Regions from separate parts of the Streptomyces sp. NPDC087844 genome, predicted to be linked through region 3. Evidence: riboswitches for the same ligand, from Rfam matches in the RefSeq annotation. Region 3 holds a riboswitch; each other region holds the start of a gene.
The links. Region 3 has a riboswitch for cyclic di-AMP ahead of ACIOKD_RS38800 (C40 family peptidase). Riboswitches for the same ligand answer to the same signal wherever they lie in the genome.
Positions count from the first base shown of each region.

Region 1 (5,286 bases), on a different contig from region 3:
CTGAGCGAGGTCGAGGGCAGGAGACGTGTGAACGGGCGACGAGCGGTCGAGCAGCGGTCGCCGGGTTCCGTCGAGCCGCCGGACAAGCGGACCGGACTGTACCCCCGCACCCGTGCGGTCGTCCGCGTGCTGCCCGCGCTGCTGATCGTCGCCGGTGTCCTCTACGACCTCCTCACCCCGCGGTACTTCACCGCCGCGCCCTTCCTCTCGGCCGCCTCGCTCGTCGCCGCGCCCCTGCTGTCGCGCGGCGCCACCGTGTGGACGGGCGTCGCGGGGACGGCGGCCATGGTCCTCGTGAGCCTGCGGTTCGCCATCGACGCGAGCGGGATCACCGAGATCGCCACCGTGGCCGTCGTGGCCTGCCTCGCCGTCGTCATCAACCGGCTCGTGAGCCTGGGCAACGCCCGCCTGGCCTCCGCCCACGAGATCGCCGAGGCCACCCAACGGGCCGTACTGCCCGAACCGGCCGCGCGGACCGGCGGGCTCGACCTCGCGGTCAGATACGTGGCGGCGCAGACCGACGCGCTCATCGGGGGCGACCTCTACGCCGTGCAGGACACCCCGCACGGCGTACGGCTCGTCGTGGGCGACGTCAGAGGGAAGGGCATGGGCGCGGTCGCCGCCGTGGCCGTCGTCATCGGTGCGTTCCGGGAGGCCGCCGAACAGGAGACCACCCTGGAGGCGGTCGCCCAGCGGCTGGAGCGGTCACTGATGCGTGAGGGTGTGCGGCGCGACAGCGTCGAGGTCTTCGAGGGCTTCATCACCGCCGTGCTCGCCGAGATCCCGCACGGCGCCCAGCGCGTCCGACTCGTCAACCGCGGCCACCCCGGACCGCTCCTGCTGCGCGGCGACGGAACCGTACACACGCTCGCCGCGGCGGAACCCGCGCTGCCGCTCGGGATGGGCGACCTGGGCGCCTGGCCCGACCGCGCGCAGGAGGAGGAGCTGCCGTGCGGCGCCATGCTGCTCTTCTACACGGACGGGCTGTCCGAGGCCCGGGACGAGCGGGGCGTCTTCTTCGATCCGGTGCGATGGCTGTCCGGGCGGGACTTCGCCGGCCCCGACGCGCTGCTCGCCGAGCTGGTGGACGACGTGGCCCGGTACGCCGGGGGCGGGGGCACGGACGACATGGCGCTGCTCGCCGTGCGACGGCCGTAAGGGCTGGGGGCTGGGGGCTGAGGGCTGAGGGCTACGGGCTGACGGCTACGGCTGGGAGGGTGTTGGGCGCCGCTCCGGACCTATATCACCTGCAGTAGTCGAACGACGCCCCTGCGCATAGCAACTGACGCACCATCAACAAAAGCGGTACCTGTGAATGGCGAGCAACTCGCCCGATTTACCCCGCTCACAGTGTTTAAGTCCAGGCCGGGAGCCGTAACGATCATCAAGAACAGCTTGGAATCCGGTGCCTGCGTCTATTAACGTTCGATAACGCAGCGCGGTGTCCCAGCCGTCACAAGAGACGGCTCCGTGCGCACGCGCCGAATCCCGCAAGGGAACCGGGGAACCACCTACATGGGGTGAATCGCGGGTCTTTCGTGGTGGTGAACACCGCGGTTGACGCGCGTAGGAGACCTTCCTGCTCCGAACCCGTCAGCTAACCCGGTAGGCGAGAAGGAAGGAAAGGAGCGCGCCCACGTGGCGTTCAACAGGCCTGCCCCCACACCGTCGTTCATACCGGACGAGGTGACGGGAGAGACCTCGGGCGAGAAGAAGCCCGACACCTTCGCCTTCGGCGCCCGCAAGGACGACGAGACCTGGGAGGTCTGGAATCCGAGCGCGGAGACCGTTCCTCCCGTCCGCGGCCGGCACCGCGTCTCCAAGCAGCGTGGCGGGGGACTCGCCCGCAGCTCCACCGTTCTGGGCGTCGGTGTCATAGCCGCCGTCGGCGCGGGCGGCATGGCCTCCGCGCAGACCGGCAAGCCGCCGGTGTCGATCTCGATCCCCGACCTGCCCAACGTCGGCTCGCTGATCTCCGACGACGAAGAGGCCCCGGAGGGTTCCAGCACGGCGCTCACCGCCGCCGGCCTCACCGAGGCCGACGCCGAGGAGGGCAACGCCGACGCCGGCGAGGCCCTGCGCTCGCGCATCATGCTCCAGGCCGAACTCCAGCAGGACCAGGTCGACCGCGAGGCCCAGGCCGCCGCCGAGGCCGCTGCCGCGAAGAAGGCCGCCACGCTCGCGGCCAAGGAGCAGGACGCGGCGAAGGCCAAGGCCGCCGCCGCGAAGGAGAAGAAGGAGGAGGAGGCCAAGGCGAAGGCCGAGGCCGCGCGCTTCGCCGCGCTCGCCAAGCAGTTCACACTGCCCACCTCCTCGTACACGATCACCTCCACCTTCGGGCAGTCCGGCTCGCTGTGGTCCTCCGGTCAGCACACGGGTCTGGACTTCGCCGCTCCCACGGGTACCCCGATCAAGGCCGTTCACAGCGGCACGATCACCGAGGCGGGCTGGAACGGCTCGTACGGCTACCGCACGGTCCTCACGCTCGACGACGGTACGGAGCTCTGGTACGCCCACCAGTCGTCGATCGGCGTCAGTGTCGGGCAGAAGGTCAGCACGGGCGACGTCATCGGGCGCGTGGGTGCCACCGGCAACGTCACCGGGGCGCACCTCCACCTGGAGGTCCACACCGGCGGCGGCACCGGGATCGACCCGATGGCCTGGCTGCGCGGCAAGGGCCTCAACCCGTAAACCACATCTCGGCGGCCGGCGTCGCGGCGGGTGTCCTGTGTCTTCAGGGGCGCGGGGAACTGCGATACGGCGTCAGGACCGGTACGGGTTGTACACGGGGTACGGAGGCGGATACCCGTACCCCGGCAGAGGCCACGGCGCCGGAGGCGGAGCCGTCGCCCGCGCCGCGTACGCCAGCGCGGGGCGCGCCGGCTCCCGCCGCGCCCACAGCTCGTGCAACAACTCCCGCTCGCGCACGGCGAAGTCCGCACCCGCACGCCCCCGCCGCCCCCGGTGCCGCAGAAACGCCAGCGACGTCGCGTACGCCTCGTACTCCGCCACCGCACGCCCCGCGTCCCGCCCGCCATGATGCGTGGCGTACTCCCGGGCCAGCCGCCGTGCCTTCATCGAGCCGAGGACGAACGGCTCGGGCGCGGCCAGCCACCCGGCCACGGCGTACGAGGGCAGTTCCGTACGGACCGTGCCCAGTTCGCGCTGGCGCGTCCAGACGGCCAGCCAGGTGAGCAGCCCGAAGGACGGGACCATGAAGGCCGCGTAGACCGCGAAGAAGCCGTACTCACCGAAAGCCGACGAGCCGTTCCACATCGCGTGCATGCCCATCGCGAGCAACAGCCCGGTGAGGGGCAGGAGGACGCGGCGCAGCCGGTGGCGGTCCGCCGAGAGCGCCGCGATGCCGAAGCCGATGCCCGTCAGCACGGTGAACAGCGGATGGGCGAAGGGCGACATGATCACGCGTACGAAGAAGGTCGCCGCGGTGACGGAGAAGACGCCCGTGTCGCCGGTGAGCTGGTCCGTGCCGAAGGCCGTGCCCAGGTAGAGGATGTTCTCGGTGAACGCGAAGCCGGTCGCCGTGACGCCCGCTATCACCACGCCGTCGACTATCCCCGTGAAGTCCCGTCTGCGGAACAGGAAGACGAGCAGGACGGCCGCCGCCTTCGCCGACTCCTCGACGATCGGCGCTATCACCGTCGCGCCGAGGGTGTCCGCGTGGGACGGGTCCGCCGTGGCCGTCGCTATCCACTGCGTGGCGAAACTGTTCGCGACGATGGCTATCAGCGCGGCCGCGCAGGCGCCCCACGCGAAGGAGAAGAGCAGGTTCCTCCAGGGACCCGGATCGACCCTGTCCAGCCAGCGGAACGCGGCGACGAGCAGGGGGACGGGGAGTACGGCGAGGCCGAGGCCCACCAGGAAGCCCTCCGTGCCGGTCTGTCTGCGGACGAGGGCCAGGATGACCAGGCCCGACAGGGCGAGCAGGGTGGTCAGCGCGGCGTAGCGCACCCACGTGCGCTGCCACCAGCGAGCGTGCCGACGGGCGCCTCCGGCGGGGATGCCGGGGGGTGTCGGGGGTGGAGGGCTGGTGGCCATGACAAAAACCCTAACGAGGGAGGGGCTCGGCCCGCGAGAGCGCCCCGTCCCGGGGGGTGGGGGAGGGGCTCAGGTGCTCGTGCTGTCCGTACCGCTTTCCGTGCTGTCCGTACCGCTGTCCGTACCGCTGTCCGTACCGCTGTCCGTACCGCTGTCCGTACCGCTGTCCGTGCCATGCGGTACGCGGCGGAACAGGAGATCGTTCACCACGTGGCCCTTGTCCAGGCCCTGGCCCTCGAAGCGGGTCAGGGGGCGGAAGTCCGGGCGGGGCGCGAAGCCGCCGTCGGGCCGGGTGTTCTCGAAGTCCGGGTGGGCGGAGAGAACTTCCAGCATGACTTCGGCGTACGGTTCCCAGTCCGTCGCGCAGTGCAGCAGCGCGCCGGGGCGCAGGCGGGACGCGGCGAGTGTGAGGAACTCCGGCTGGATCAGGCGCCGCTTGTGGTGGCGCTTCTTGGGCCAGGGGTCCGGGAAGTAGACGCGCAGGCCGGCGAGGGAGTCCGGGGTCAGCATCTCGCGGAGCAGGATGATCGCGTCGCCGTTGGCCACGCGGATGTTGGACAGGCCGGCCCCGTCCGCGAGGTTCAGCAGGTTGCCCTGGCCGGGTGTGTGGACATCCACGGCGAGGATGCCGGTCCCCGGGTCCGCGGCGGCCATCCGGGCGGTCGCCTCGCCCATGCCGAAGCCGATCTCCAGGACGACGGGGATGTCGGCCGCGAAGAGTTCGGCGAGGTCGAGGGTTCGCTGCCCGTCGATGTCCAGGCCCCACTTGGGCCAGAGCCGCTGCAGCGCGTCCGACTGGCCCTGGGTGACGCGGCTGCGGCGGGGCTGGAAGCTGCGGATCCGTCGCTCGAAGTGCGAGCCTGCGGGGTCGGGCTGGGGGCCGTCGGGGAAGCGGGGTTCGCTTTTCGGGCGCGGGCGCGGGTGTGGGCGCGGGGTTCGGGATGCATCAGACACAGTGCGTCGATTTTACGTCCGTTGTGAGGCGGGCCGCGGTGGGGCGGGGTGGGGCCGTGGTGGGTCGGGGCCGTGCCGGTACGTCGAGTCCGCCGCAGCCGGGCATACGGAACTCCGCTGCCGGGGCGGGCGAGGTTCGGAAGGGGTACGCGGCGGACCGCGACGTACCGGCACGGCCCCTCGCGTGCGATCCCGGCTGCCGCTCCCTTGCGCTTGGTATGCCATCAGGTGGCTGCCAGGGCCTTGAGGGCTCTCTGGGCCACCTCTCGGCCGATG
Region 1 covers NZ_JBIUVD010000017.1:191,608-196,893, forward strand. Annotated here, with positions in the region: gene ACIOKD_RS29440 (PP2C family protein-serine/threonine phosphatase) at 28-1,158, shown strand; cyclic di-AMP (ydaO/yuaA leader) riboswitch at 1,470-1,627, shown strand; gene ACIOKD_RS29445 (M23 family metallopeptidase) at 1,639-2,691, shown strand; gene ACIOKD_RS29450 (PrsW family intramembrane metalloprotease) at 2,764-4,056, opposite strand; gene trmB (tRNA (guanosine(46)-N7)-methyltransferase TrmB) at 4,126-5,010, opposite strand; gene lhgO (L-2-hydroxyglutarate oxidase) at 5,235-5,286, opposite strand, start outside.
Region 1: another riboswitch for cyclic di-AMP. It lies ahead of ACIOKD_RS29445 (M23 family metallopeptidase); the one in region 3 lies ahead of ACIOKD_RS38800 (C40 family peptidase).

Region 2 (5,286 bases), on a different contig from region 3:
CAGTGCATCAGGGCCGGGACACTGTCCTCGGCCAGCGCGTGCAGCACCTGACGATGCTCGGCCGTGCGCTCCTTGATGATCGTGCGGTAGGACGTGATCATGCGGTTCGCCGCCTGGCCGTCCGCGAGCAGTTCCCGCAGCTCGTCCAGGTTCCCGTCGCGGACCATCTTCCAGAACTCGGCGCCGTCGGCGGGGTCCGTCAGCGGCAGGTTCACATTGCGCACCCCGGGCAGCTCGACGTCGGCGCCCTCCAGCCGCTGGTCGGCCGCATTGCGGAAGTCGAAGATCGTGTGCAGGCCCAGTGAGGCGAGGAACGCGGCGTCCGAGGGCGTCGCGTGCGCCAGGTGGCCGCTGCGGAACAGCCGTCCGTACGCCACCCGCCGGCCGTCCGCCGTCGGCAGGCCGCCCACATCGCGGAAGTTGCGTACGCCGGCCAGCTCGGGTTCGGTCGACGGGACCTGCTGCGTCACGGGGGCTCCTCCCCTCGGCCACCGACGCGGCTCGTCGGCGAGGTGCGTATCCGACGATACGACATGGGTTCGTGGGCCAATGAGTTGTCCACAGGCGTTGCCCGAAAGGCAGGTCGGCCCTGATGATGTTGGGGCTTGAGCGTGCCTGTTCGAATATGTGAGGGCTTGATGGTAGAGATCGGCGCAGACGGCCGTACGTGGCTTCTTTCGGGACCCACGAGCAGCTACGGCCTGCGGCTCGGTGACGAGGACGAGCTGCTTCATCTGCACTGGGGCCCGAGGATCGCGCTCGCCGACGCCGAGGCGCTCGCCGCGGGCCCGGGTCCCGAGTACTGGGCGTTCGAGGCCACCCTCGACGGCCATGAGGAGTACCCGGTCGAGGGCGGCCCCCGCTTCGTACGGCCCGCGCTCTCCGTGCGCACGCCGGAGAGGCGCGGCACCGAATGGCGCTTCGAGGGGTACGAGACCGCCGACGGGGAGGGGGCCGCCGAGGCCGCCGGTGACGAGTTGCGGCTGAGGTTCTCCGACTCCGGGCTCGGCGTCACGCTGCACTACCGGATGCGGGCGGGCACCGACGTCGTCGAGCGATGGGTGACCCTCGCCAACGAAGGGCCCGCCCTGGAGGTGCTGCGCGCCGACTCCGCGACCTGGACGCTGCCGCGGCACGACGGGTGGCGGCTGTCCCAGCTGCACGGACGCTGGGCGGCCGAGTCCCGGCTCGTGCGCTCCGAACTCACCTACGGCGAGAAGATCATCGGCAGCCGACGCGGGCACACCGGGCACCAGCATCTGCCGTGGGTCGCCCTGGACGCGGACGGCACGGCGACCGAGGAGCTGGGCGAGGTCTACGGCTGCGCCCTCGCCTGGTCGGGGACCTGGCGGATCGCGGTGGCCCAACTGCCCGACGCGCGCGTGCAGATCACCGGCGGGGCCGGATACGACGACTCGGGTCTGCTGCGGCTGGAGCCCGGGGAGACCTTCGTCACTCCCGTCTTCGCGGGGCTGTGGAGCGACGGCGGCTTCGGCGGGGCGAGCCGCGCCTGGCACGCGTACCAGCGCGCGCACGTGATCCCGGACGCGGACCAGGACCGGCCCGTGCTCTACAACTCCTGGGAGGCCACGGAGTTCGACATCTCCGAGGAGCAGCAGCGGGCCCTCGCCCGCCGGGCCGCCGACGCGGGTGTCGAGCTGTTCGTGGTCGACGACGGCTGGTTCGGGGCACGCACCAGCGACCGGGCCGGCCTCGGCGACTGGACGGTCAACCGGGACCGCTTCCCCGGCGGCCTCCGGCCCCTCAGCGACTACGTGCACGGGCTGGGGATGCAGTTCGGCATCTGGGTCGAGCCCGAGATGGTCAACCCCGACAGCGACCTGTACCGCGCGCACCCGGACTGGGCGCAGTTCCAGCCGGGACGGAAGCGGACGGAACTGCGCAATCAGCTCGTCCTGAACCTCGCCCGCGAGGACGTCCAGGAATACCTGTGGGAGCAGCTCGACGCGCTCCTGGCCAGTGCGCCGATCGACTACGTGAAGTGGGACTTCAACCGCTGCTTCACGGACGCGGGGTGGCCCGGCGAGGCGTACCCGCAACGGTTGTGGGTGGATCATGTGCACGCCCTGTACAAGCTGTTGGACCGGCTGCGGGCGGCCCACCCGGGCGTAGCCTTCGAGTCCTGCTCGGGCGGCGGCGGCCGGATCGACCTCGGGATCATGGCGCGTACGGACCAGGTGTGGACCTCGGACAACACGGACCCGCTGGACCGGCTCGCCATCCAGCACGGCTTCAGTCAGGTGCACCCCGCGCGGGCCATGGCCGCCTGGGTCACCGACAGCCCGAACACGCAGCTCAACGGACGCGTCAGCTCGCTGCGCTTCCGGTTCGTGAGCGCGATGGCCGGGGTGCTCGGCGTCGGCGGCGACCTCACCCGCTGGACCGAGGAGGAGCTGGCCGAGGCGCGGACCTGGGTGGAGCTCTACAAGGAGATCAGGCCCGTCGTGCAGGGCGGTGAGCTTCATCGGCTGCGGGCGCCGCAGGGCGGACTGAGCGCCGTCCAGTACGTCCGTGACGGTGACGCCGTCGTCCTCGCCTGGCTCCAGGCCCAGCATTACGGAGAACCGGCCGCGCCGGTGAGGCTGCGGGGCCTCGACCCGTCGGCATCGTACAAATGTCTCGAAACGGGCGAAGTCCACCGAGGTGCGGTGCTGTTGCACCACGGGTTGCGGACGGGGTTGCGTGGGGACCTCGATGCGGCAGTTATCCGCCTGCGTCGCGTGTGACTGATGTGTCCGTAATGGAGCCTTCATTCCAACTCGCGCCGGAGTGAAGGCTCCTGGGGCGGTCCTTGGTGAGCAGCGTCATACCCGTGACGTTCCGCTGTCGCCATGCTCACGTAAGTCCGCTTTGTTTTCAGGGGTTCAACAAACCAGGGACAGCCCGTATTCACGCAGGGTGACCGGTATTTCGGTCGAGGATCAAGAAAACGGGGCACACAGGAAACCCTCAAGCTTGTTCCGGCCTCTTCATGTCGCTTACGTTCGCCTCCAATCCGGACGGACGCCCAATCCTGCCGCCGCCCGGAATCCGCACACTCACCCGTATGTGGCAGGAGCGGGGGACCCACAGGTAGTACGCCTGTTCCGGTCTCCGGAACGGCTTGGGGTTAAGTCGTGCGAAAGCACGGCCGGGCATCTCCAGCTCGCACCCGACAGCTCACCTCGCAGGCGCCGGAGAGGAATTCGTCATGCCCGCGAAGGGTAAGCACCGCCGTCCCAAGTCCCAGCGTTTCACCCGATCCATAGCCGTGGCCGGAACGGGGGGCGCAGCACTCGCCCTCCCGCTGCTCGGTGCCGCCGGAGCGCACGCCGCGACTCCGCAGACCGCCGCCGATTCCGTGTCGAGCGCCGCGAATGTCGCGAATGTCGCGAGCGTCGAGTCCGCCGCTGCCGCACCGACCGCGGAGAAGCAGGCCGAGGCGAAGGCCGAGGCGAAGAAGGCCGCGACCAGGACGTACGCCGTGCGTTCGGGCGACTCCCTGTCGAAGATCGCCGACACGCAGGACGTCAGTGGCGGCTGGAAGAAGCTGTACTCGGACAACCGCACGTCCATCGGCGGCGATCCGTCTCTCATCCACCCGGGCCTGAAGCTCGCCATCGGCGGCAAGGCGGCGGCTTCGAGTTCCGACTCCACCGCCCCCAAGTCGTCCGGCAAGTCCGCCGACAAGTCCGCCGACAAGCCCGCGGCCAAGAAGACGACCACGGCGTCCAAGGCCGCGGACACCTCGACGGCCACCGGCTTCTCGCTGCCGGTCTCGGGGGCTTCCATCGGCACCGCGTACAAGATGTCGGGCAGCATGTGGTCCAGCGGGTACCACACCGGTGTCGACTTCGTGGTTCCCACCGGTACCGCGCTCAAGTCCGTCGGTGCGGGCACGGTCGTCTCCGCGGGATGGGGCGGCGCGTACGGCAACCAGGTCGTCATCCAGCTCGCCGACGGCCACTACGCCCAGTACGCGCACCTGTCCTCCCTCTCCGTCTCGGCCGGTCAGACCGTGACCGGCGGACAGCAGGTCGGCCTCTCGGGTGCCACGGGCAACGTCACCGGACCGCACCTGCACTTCGAGATCCGCACCACCCCGGACTACGGCTCGGACGTGGACCCGCTGGCGTACCTGCGCGCCAAGGGCGTCTCCATCTGACGCCGGCCGACGCCTGCTGACGCCTGCTGACGCCTGCTGACGCCTGCCGACGCCTGCTGGTGTCGGCCGACGCCTGCTGGTGTCGGCCGACGTCGCCGACGTCGATTCGCGTCGATCGGTGCCGACCGCCCGGCTCGTCTCCGAAGGCCGGACCCTGTGATCCCCGGGGTCCGGCCTTCGGCATGTCCCGCTCCCCCGACGACCTCCTCGCCACACCCCGCGGCGCCGGGAGCTGCGGCAGCGCCACCGAACGCGTCCCTTATTCCGGGATTGACCAACACTTGACGAGTGGCTTATCTCACCGGGCGTCAACCCCGTCCTACGGTCGCGTAGGTCACACCTCAAGGTGAATCATGGGCCGACGTGGCAGACGATTCGAAAGACGACAACAGATCAGTGATCGGGTCGTACGTGGCGGTGGGGGACAGCTTCACCGAGGGCGTCGGCGACCCTGGTCCGGACGGGGCGTTCGTCGGCTGGGCCGACCGGTTCGCGGTACTGCTCGCGGACCGGCGGCCCGAGGGCGACTTCGATTACACCAACCTCGCGGTTCGCGGGAAGCTGCTCGACCAGATCGTCGAGCACCAGTTGCGGCGGGCCAGGGAGCTCGCGCCGGACCTGGTCTCCTTCTGCGCGGGCGGCAACGACATCATCCGGCCGGGCACCGATCCCGACGAGGTCGCGGAGCGATACGAGCGTGCCGTCGCCGACCTCACGTCGGCCGTCGGCACGGTCCTCGTGACCACCGGGTTCGACACCCGCGGCGTACCCGTGCTCCGGCACATGCGCGGCAAGATCGCCACGTACAACCTGCATCTGCGGGCCATCGCGGACCGGTACAACTGTCCGGTGCTCGACCTGTGGTCCCTCAAGACCATCCAGGACCGGCGGGCCTGGGACGGCGACCGGCTCCATCTGTCGGCCGAGGGGCACACCCGGGTGGCCCTGCGCGCCGGCCAGGTCCTCGGCCTTGAGGTGCCCGCGGACCCGGACCAGCCCTGGCCCGTGCTGCCGCCGCGCGGCACGCTGGAGATGCGGCGGGACAACATCCACTGGGCACGCGAGTACCTGGTGCCGTGGATCGGCCGGCGGCTGCGCGGGGAGTCCTCGGGCGACCGCGT
Region 2 covers NZ_JBIUVD010000008.1:215,948-221,233, forward strand. Annotated here, with positions in the region: gene ACIOKD_RS18535 (tyrosine-protein phosphatase) at 1-470, opposite strand, end outside; gene ACIOKD_RS18540 (alpha-galactosidase) at 639-2,747, shown strand; cyclic di-AMP (ydaO/yuaA leader) riboswitch at 3,032-3,207, shown strand; gene ACIOKD_RS18545 (peptidoglycan DD-metalloendopeptidase family protein) at 3,212-4,165, shown strand; gene ACIOKD_RS18550 (SGNH/GDSL hydrolase family protein) at 4,562-5,286, shown strand, end outside.
Region 2: another riboswitch for cyclic di-AMP. It lies ahead of ACIOKD_RS18545 (peptidoglycan DD-metalloendopeptidase family protein); the one in region 3 lies ahead of ACIOKD_RS38800 (C40 family peptidase).

Region 3 (5,286 bases):
TCAACATTCCGCTGGTGACACTGGTCGACGTGCCCGGCTTCCTCCCGGGCACGGACCAGGAACACGACGGCATCATCCGGCACGGCGCGAAACTGCTCTACGCGTACTGCAACGCGACGGTGCCGCGCGTCCAGGTGATCCTGCGCAAGGCCTACGGCGGCGCCTACATCGTGATGGACTCACGATCCATCGGTGCCGACCTCTCGTTCGCGTGGCCGACCAACGAGATCGCCGTGATGGGTGCCGAGGGCGCGGCGAACGTGGTGTTCCGGCGTGAGATCGCGGCCGCCCCCGACCCTGCGGCGGTCCGGGCCCAGCGGATCAAGGAGTACCGGCAGGAGCTCATGCACCCCTACTACGCGGCGCAGCGCGGGCTCGTCGACGATGTGATCGACCCCGCCGACACCCGTGCCGTGCTGGTGGACGCGTTGGCGATGCTGCGCTCCAAGGACGCGCGGCTCCCCTCCCGCAAGCACGGCAACCTTCCGATGTGACGGCGCAGGAGACCATGGACACCCCCGAGATCCCGCTGCTGACCTTCGTCCGCGGAGCGCCCACCGACGAGGAGGTGGCGGCCGTGCTCGCCGTGGTGCACGGACGCGCCGAGCGCGCCGAACCCGACGAGCCGGCCCGTACGGCCGGGAGCCCGCGCTGGGCGCAGACCCGGGCCTACCGGACACCCCGGGCCTGGACCTCGCGCTGACCGCCGCCAAACGTCCGGACGGCAGGCGGCAGACGTTCAACTTCCCGCCATCGCCCGGCCGTGGCGGGTGAGGAGCGTACGGGCTGCCAACCGGTTTCGTCCTACGGAGTGTCCATGACTGCGGCAGAACCCCAGAATCCCCTGCACAGACGCGCGCTGCTGCGCGTCGCGGCAGCCCTGCCCGTGGCCGGCGCGGGTGCCGCCGCCTTCGCGGCCTCCGCGCAGGCCGCGTCCGGCTCGGCTTCCGCCGCCGCCCATGCCTCGGTTTCCGCCGCGCACGCCGCCCGCTTCGACCCGCGGAGCCCGCGGTTCGTGCTGGCCGTCCTGCCCGACACCCAGTACCTCTTCGACGCCGACAGCACCGACCCCGCTCCGCTGCGGGAGGCATTCCGCCACCTGGTCGCCGAGCGCGGGGAGGCGAACATCGCCTTCATGACGCACCTCGGAGATGTCACCGAGCACGGCACCGAGGACGAGATCGCACGCGCCGCCGACACCTTCAGGACCATCCACGGCAAGGTGCCCTACAGCGTCCTGGCGGGCAACCACGACATCGACTCCGGGGACGACCAGCGGGGCGACTCCGCGTACCTCGCCGCCTTCGGGCCCGCCCGCTACAAGTCCATGCCGACCTACCGCGGCGCCTCGCCCGACGGCTACAACACGTACCACGTGCTCAAGGCGGCGGACCGGTCCTGGCTGGTCCTCGCCCTCGACTGGCGGATCTCGGACAAGGGCCTGACCTGGGCGCAGGGCGTTCTCGACGCGCACCCCACGCTGCCCGCCGTCCTCACCACCCATGACATCGCCTGGGCCGACGACGACGGCAAGGCGCAGCTGTCGGACAACGGCAAGCGCCTGTGGGACGGCCTCGTCCGCGGCAACGACCAGATCTTCCTGGCGCTGGGCGGCCACTACTGGCCACCGGGCCGCACGGTCCTGCGCAACGACTCCGACAACGATGTCCACGTCCACATCACCAACTACCAGGACCGCTACTACGGCGGCGCCGGCATGATCCGTACGTACGGCTTCGACCTGGCCCGCGGGGTCGTCGACGTCGAGACCTTCTCGCCGTGGCTCCTCGCCAGGGACTCCGCGAAGCGGTCGCCGCTGGAGGCCGAGACCATCGAACTGACGGGTGACGCCGACCGGTTCAGCCTGGACATCGACTTCGACGAGCGGTTCGAGGGCTTCGCCCCCGTCGCCGTGCCGAAGCCGCGGCCCGCCTCCGCGGTGATGCCGCGCGGCACGGTCGCGTACTGGCGCTTCGACGCCGCCGGGACCTCGGCGGGCGGCACCGCGGGCAAGCCCGTCGCGGACGGCGCCGTCGTACGCGACCTCACCGGCAACGGGAACGACCTGGCCGTCAGCCGGCTGGCTTCGAGCGGGCCCGACGCGCTCACCTGGTCGGCCGACCACCACCCCGGCCAGCCGGCGCACGCCAGTCTCCGCTTCGACGGCGGCAAGAGCCCGGACCGCGGCGCGATCCTGACGACCGCCGCCCGGGCCGCCCTGAACAGCGAGAAGTTCACCCGCGGCTACACCATCGAGACCTTCATCAGGCTGCCCGAGCCCTTCGAGGGCGACCACTCCTGGATGGGCATCCTCAGCTGGGAGGGGCGCAACGGGGACGCGGGCAAGACCACGGGCTGGTCGCCGCTGGAACCCACCTGCAGCCTCAACCTCTCACCCGAGCGGTTCCTCCAGTTCGTGGTCTATCCCCAGCGCCAGGACGCCGACCCCACGTCATGGAGCCACGCGGTGCCCGTGGGCCGCTGGATGCACCTCGCCCTCGTCAACGACGGCCGCCGTACGGTGATGTACGTGGACGGCTCGAAGATCGCCCGCAATCCTTCGCAGCCGTCCACCGGCATCGCCACCCTCGGCAAGCCGTTCGTGCTCGGAGCCACCCAGTTCGACGAGAGCTTCGGGCAGGGCTTCTACGGCTGGATGGGCGACACGCGCATCGTGAACAGGGCCTTGTCCGTCCACGAGTTCCTCACGCCCTACGCGTAACCGGCCACCGAGGCGGACGGCTCGACCGACGCAGCCGCTTGGGCCCGGGTGAACCACGAGTGACGGACCGGTCGCGGTGAGGTGGTCATAGGCCCAAGGTCACCTTCGGGTACGACGAAGGTCACAATTACATATCGGACACTTCGTACTTCAATCTTCACGCGAGACACACAAGTTGGCTAAGTTGGCCGCTGGGCCGTACGACTCCCTCCGGTGAACCCCGCCGGGTCGCGCGGTCTCCGCCGAATCCGACAGGCCCTCGTGGCGGCCGGAGCCGGAGGTCCAGTCGACTTTCAGGGTGAATCGACCCAACTGTCCAGCGGGCAGAGGTCGTAGGGCATGCCTTTCGGAACCTTCCGCCCGAACCCGACAGCCGACCCGGCAGGCGGTGCACGGAAGGAGTCGTCCCCCATCGCGCCGGAACGAACGCAGCGCCCCGGAGGCACCGGCCTCCCCGGCATGTCCCGCTCCGCCCCCGTGAAGGCGGCCCCCGCATCCGTGGACCAGTTCACCCCCGCAGGCATTCCCGCCCAGCGGAGCGACGAACCCAGTCGCGAGGAAGTACAGCAGCGGATCACCAATCTCTACGACCGGGTCGAGAACGCCACCGGCAACTTCAACGTGACCCGTGCCATGAGCACGGCGACGCGCGACACGGGCAGGCCGACGTCCGGGGACAGGGGCGGCCGGGGCGGAGCCACCGATGCCGCCGCTCCGCTGCCGGACGTCGCGAAGCAGTGGTTCGACGTGGGCCGCTCGCAGCTGGGCCCCGTCTTCCCGGCGGTGCTGCCGCCCGACAGGATGCCGGACCGGGGCTCGGCCGGGACGCGGTCCGCCGATGCGGGCGGCCGTCCGAGCGGCGGTGGACGTGAGGGGCGCGGGGCGCGCGAGGGTTCCGACAAGCCCGTCCTGGAGCTGACCGCCGGTCCGAGTGCGGGCCCCGGTGCCGGAGGTGCCGCCGGACCCGTCGCGGAACTGACCGCGAGGCCCGTCGCCGAGCTGACCGCGGGTCCCGTCGCCGCGCTGCCGGCCGTCCCCACCCAGCGCCAGGCGGCCGAAAGGGCCTTGCCCGGGCCGTCCGGCGGACCGACGCAGGCGACACTGAGGACGTCGAAGCAGCGGAACCAGCGGAAGCTCGGACAGGCCCGTGACCTGCTGGCCGGACATGCGGGCCGGCGCAGCGCACCTGTCACGGAACTGCGGCCCTTCCAGGCGATCGAAGGCGCCTGGGGCCCTGCAGCCCAGGCGCCGAGCCACCACGGGACCACGACCGGCATGGACGCGTGGCAGCAGCCGGCCATCGGCACGGACATGCGGGCGGGCACGGACATGTACCCCGGCATGCCCGGCACGGGGGCCGGTGTCGCCGCCGACCTGAGCATCGGCGACGGTGTGTACCTCGGGGTCGACCAGTACGCCGGTGCCCAGTACGCGGGTGTCCAGCGGACCGACACGAGCATGTACGTCGACGCGAGCACGCCCATCGCCACGGGTGTCGCCCTCGACATGCAGAACGCGACCAACCCCGCTTACGGCGTGCCTTCTCCCACGTATGCCGCGCCCACGTATGCCGTGCCCGACCCCGGGTACGGCGGGCAGGGCGTCAGGGCCGTCGACTTCGCACGCGCTCAGATCGGCAAGCCGTGCGTATGGGGCTCGATGGGGCCGGGCTCGTACGACTGCTCCAGTCTCACGCAGGCCGCCTGGAAGGTAGCCGGAGTCGTGCTCCCGCGTTCCGTCCAGGACCAGGCGACCGCCGGCACGATGGTTCCGGTCCCGGACATCCGGCCCGGTGACCTGGTTCTCTTCAGCGGACAGGTCGGACACGTCGGAATCGCCACGGGCAACGGCATGATGATCCACGCACCGAGCCCGGGCGTCGCCATCCGCGAGGAGTCGATCTACTGGGCCGGCGAGGCGGCGATCCACAGCGTGATCCGCCCTGCCTGAGGGGGCGTTGCGGGCCAGGAGCCGGCGTGACCGCGGCATCTCCGTCGGCCCCGTCAGCGCCTGGGTGAAGCAGACACTGAACGGATCGCGGTCGTACGGGGCGTACGGCCGCACCTCCTGCCGGCCCTCCCGCGCGTAGAGCGCCCGGGCCTCCGGCTGGAGCGCGCCCGTCCGCAGCCACAGCCGTGCGACACCGAGGGCCGGCGCGGTCGACTCCACCGCCGCGAGGGCCGCTCGCGCCAGACCCCGGCCGCGGCGGTCGGCGTGCACGAACACCCGCTTCACCTCGTGCCGGTCGGGCAGCCCGCGCAACGAGGCGGTGGCCACCGGCACGTCGTCGGCGTGGGCGACCCAGGTGACGACGATCTCCTCGGCCGCGGGTCGCGGCACACGTACCCGCCGGTGCTCGACCGGCGCGTAGCGCGGGGCCAGTTCGGCGGACATCCGCTCCCGCAGCCGGGCCGGGGCCGGCGCGTCCCACTCCTCGGTCACCCAGCGGACCGCCGGCCCCCGCCGGGCGGCGCGAGTCCCTTCCCCGACCTCTTCGCCGGCTTCTTCCCCGACTTCATTCCTGGCTTCTCCCTTGATCATGCGCACATGCTCACACCGGCGGG
Region 3 covers NZ_JBIUVD010000032.1:16,039-21,324, forward strand. Annotated here, with positions in the region: gene ACIOKD_RS38785 (acyl-CoA carboxylase subunit beta) at 1-494, shown strand, start outside; gene ACIOKD_RS38790 (acyl-CoA carboxylase subunit epsilon) at 491-703, shown strand; gene ACIOKD_RS38795 (LamG-like jellyroll fold domain-containing protein) at 818-2,722, shown strand; cyclic di-AMP (ydaO/yuaA leader) riboswitch at 2,953-3,125, shown strand; gene ACIOKD_RS38800 (C40 family peptidase) at 3,182-4,672, shown strand; partial or broken gene ACIOKD_RS38805 (GNAT family N-acetyltransferase) at 4,808-5,263, opposite strand.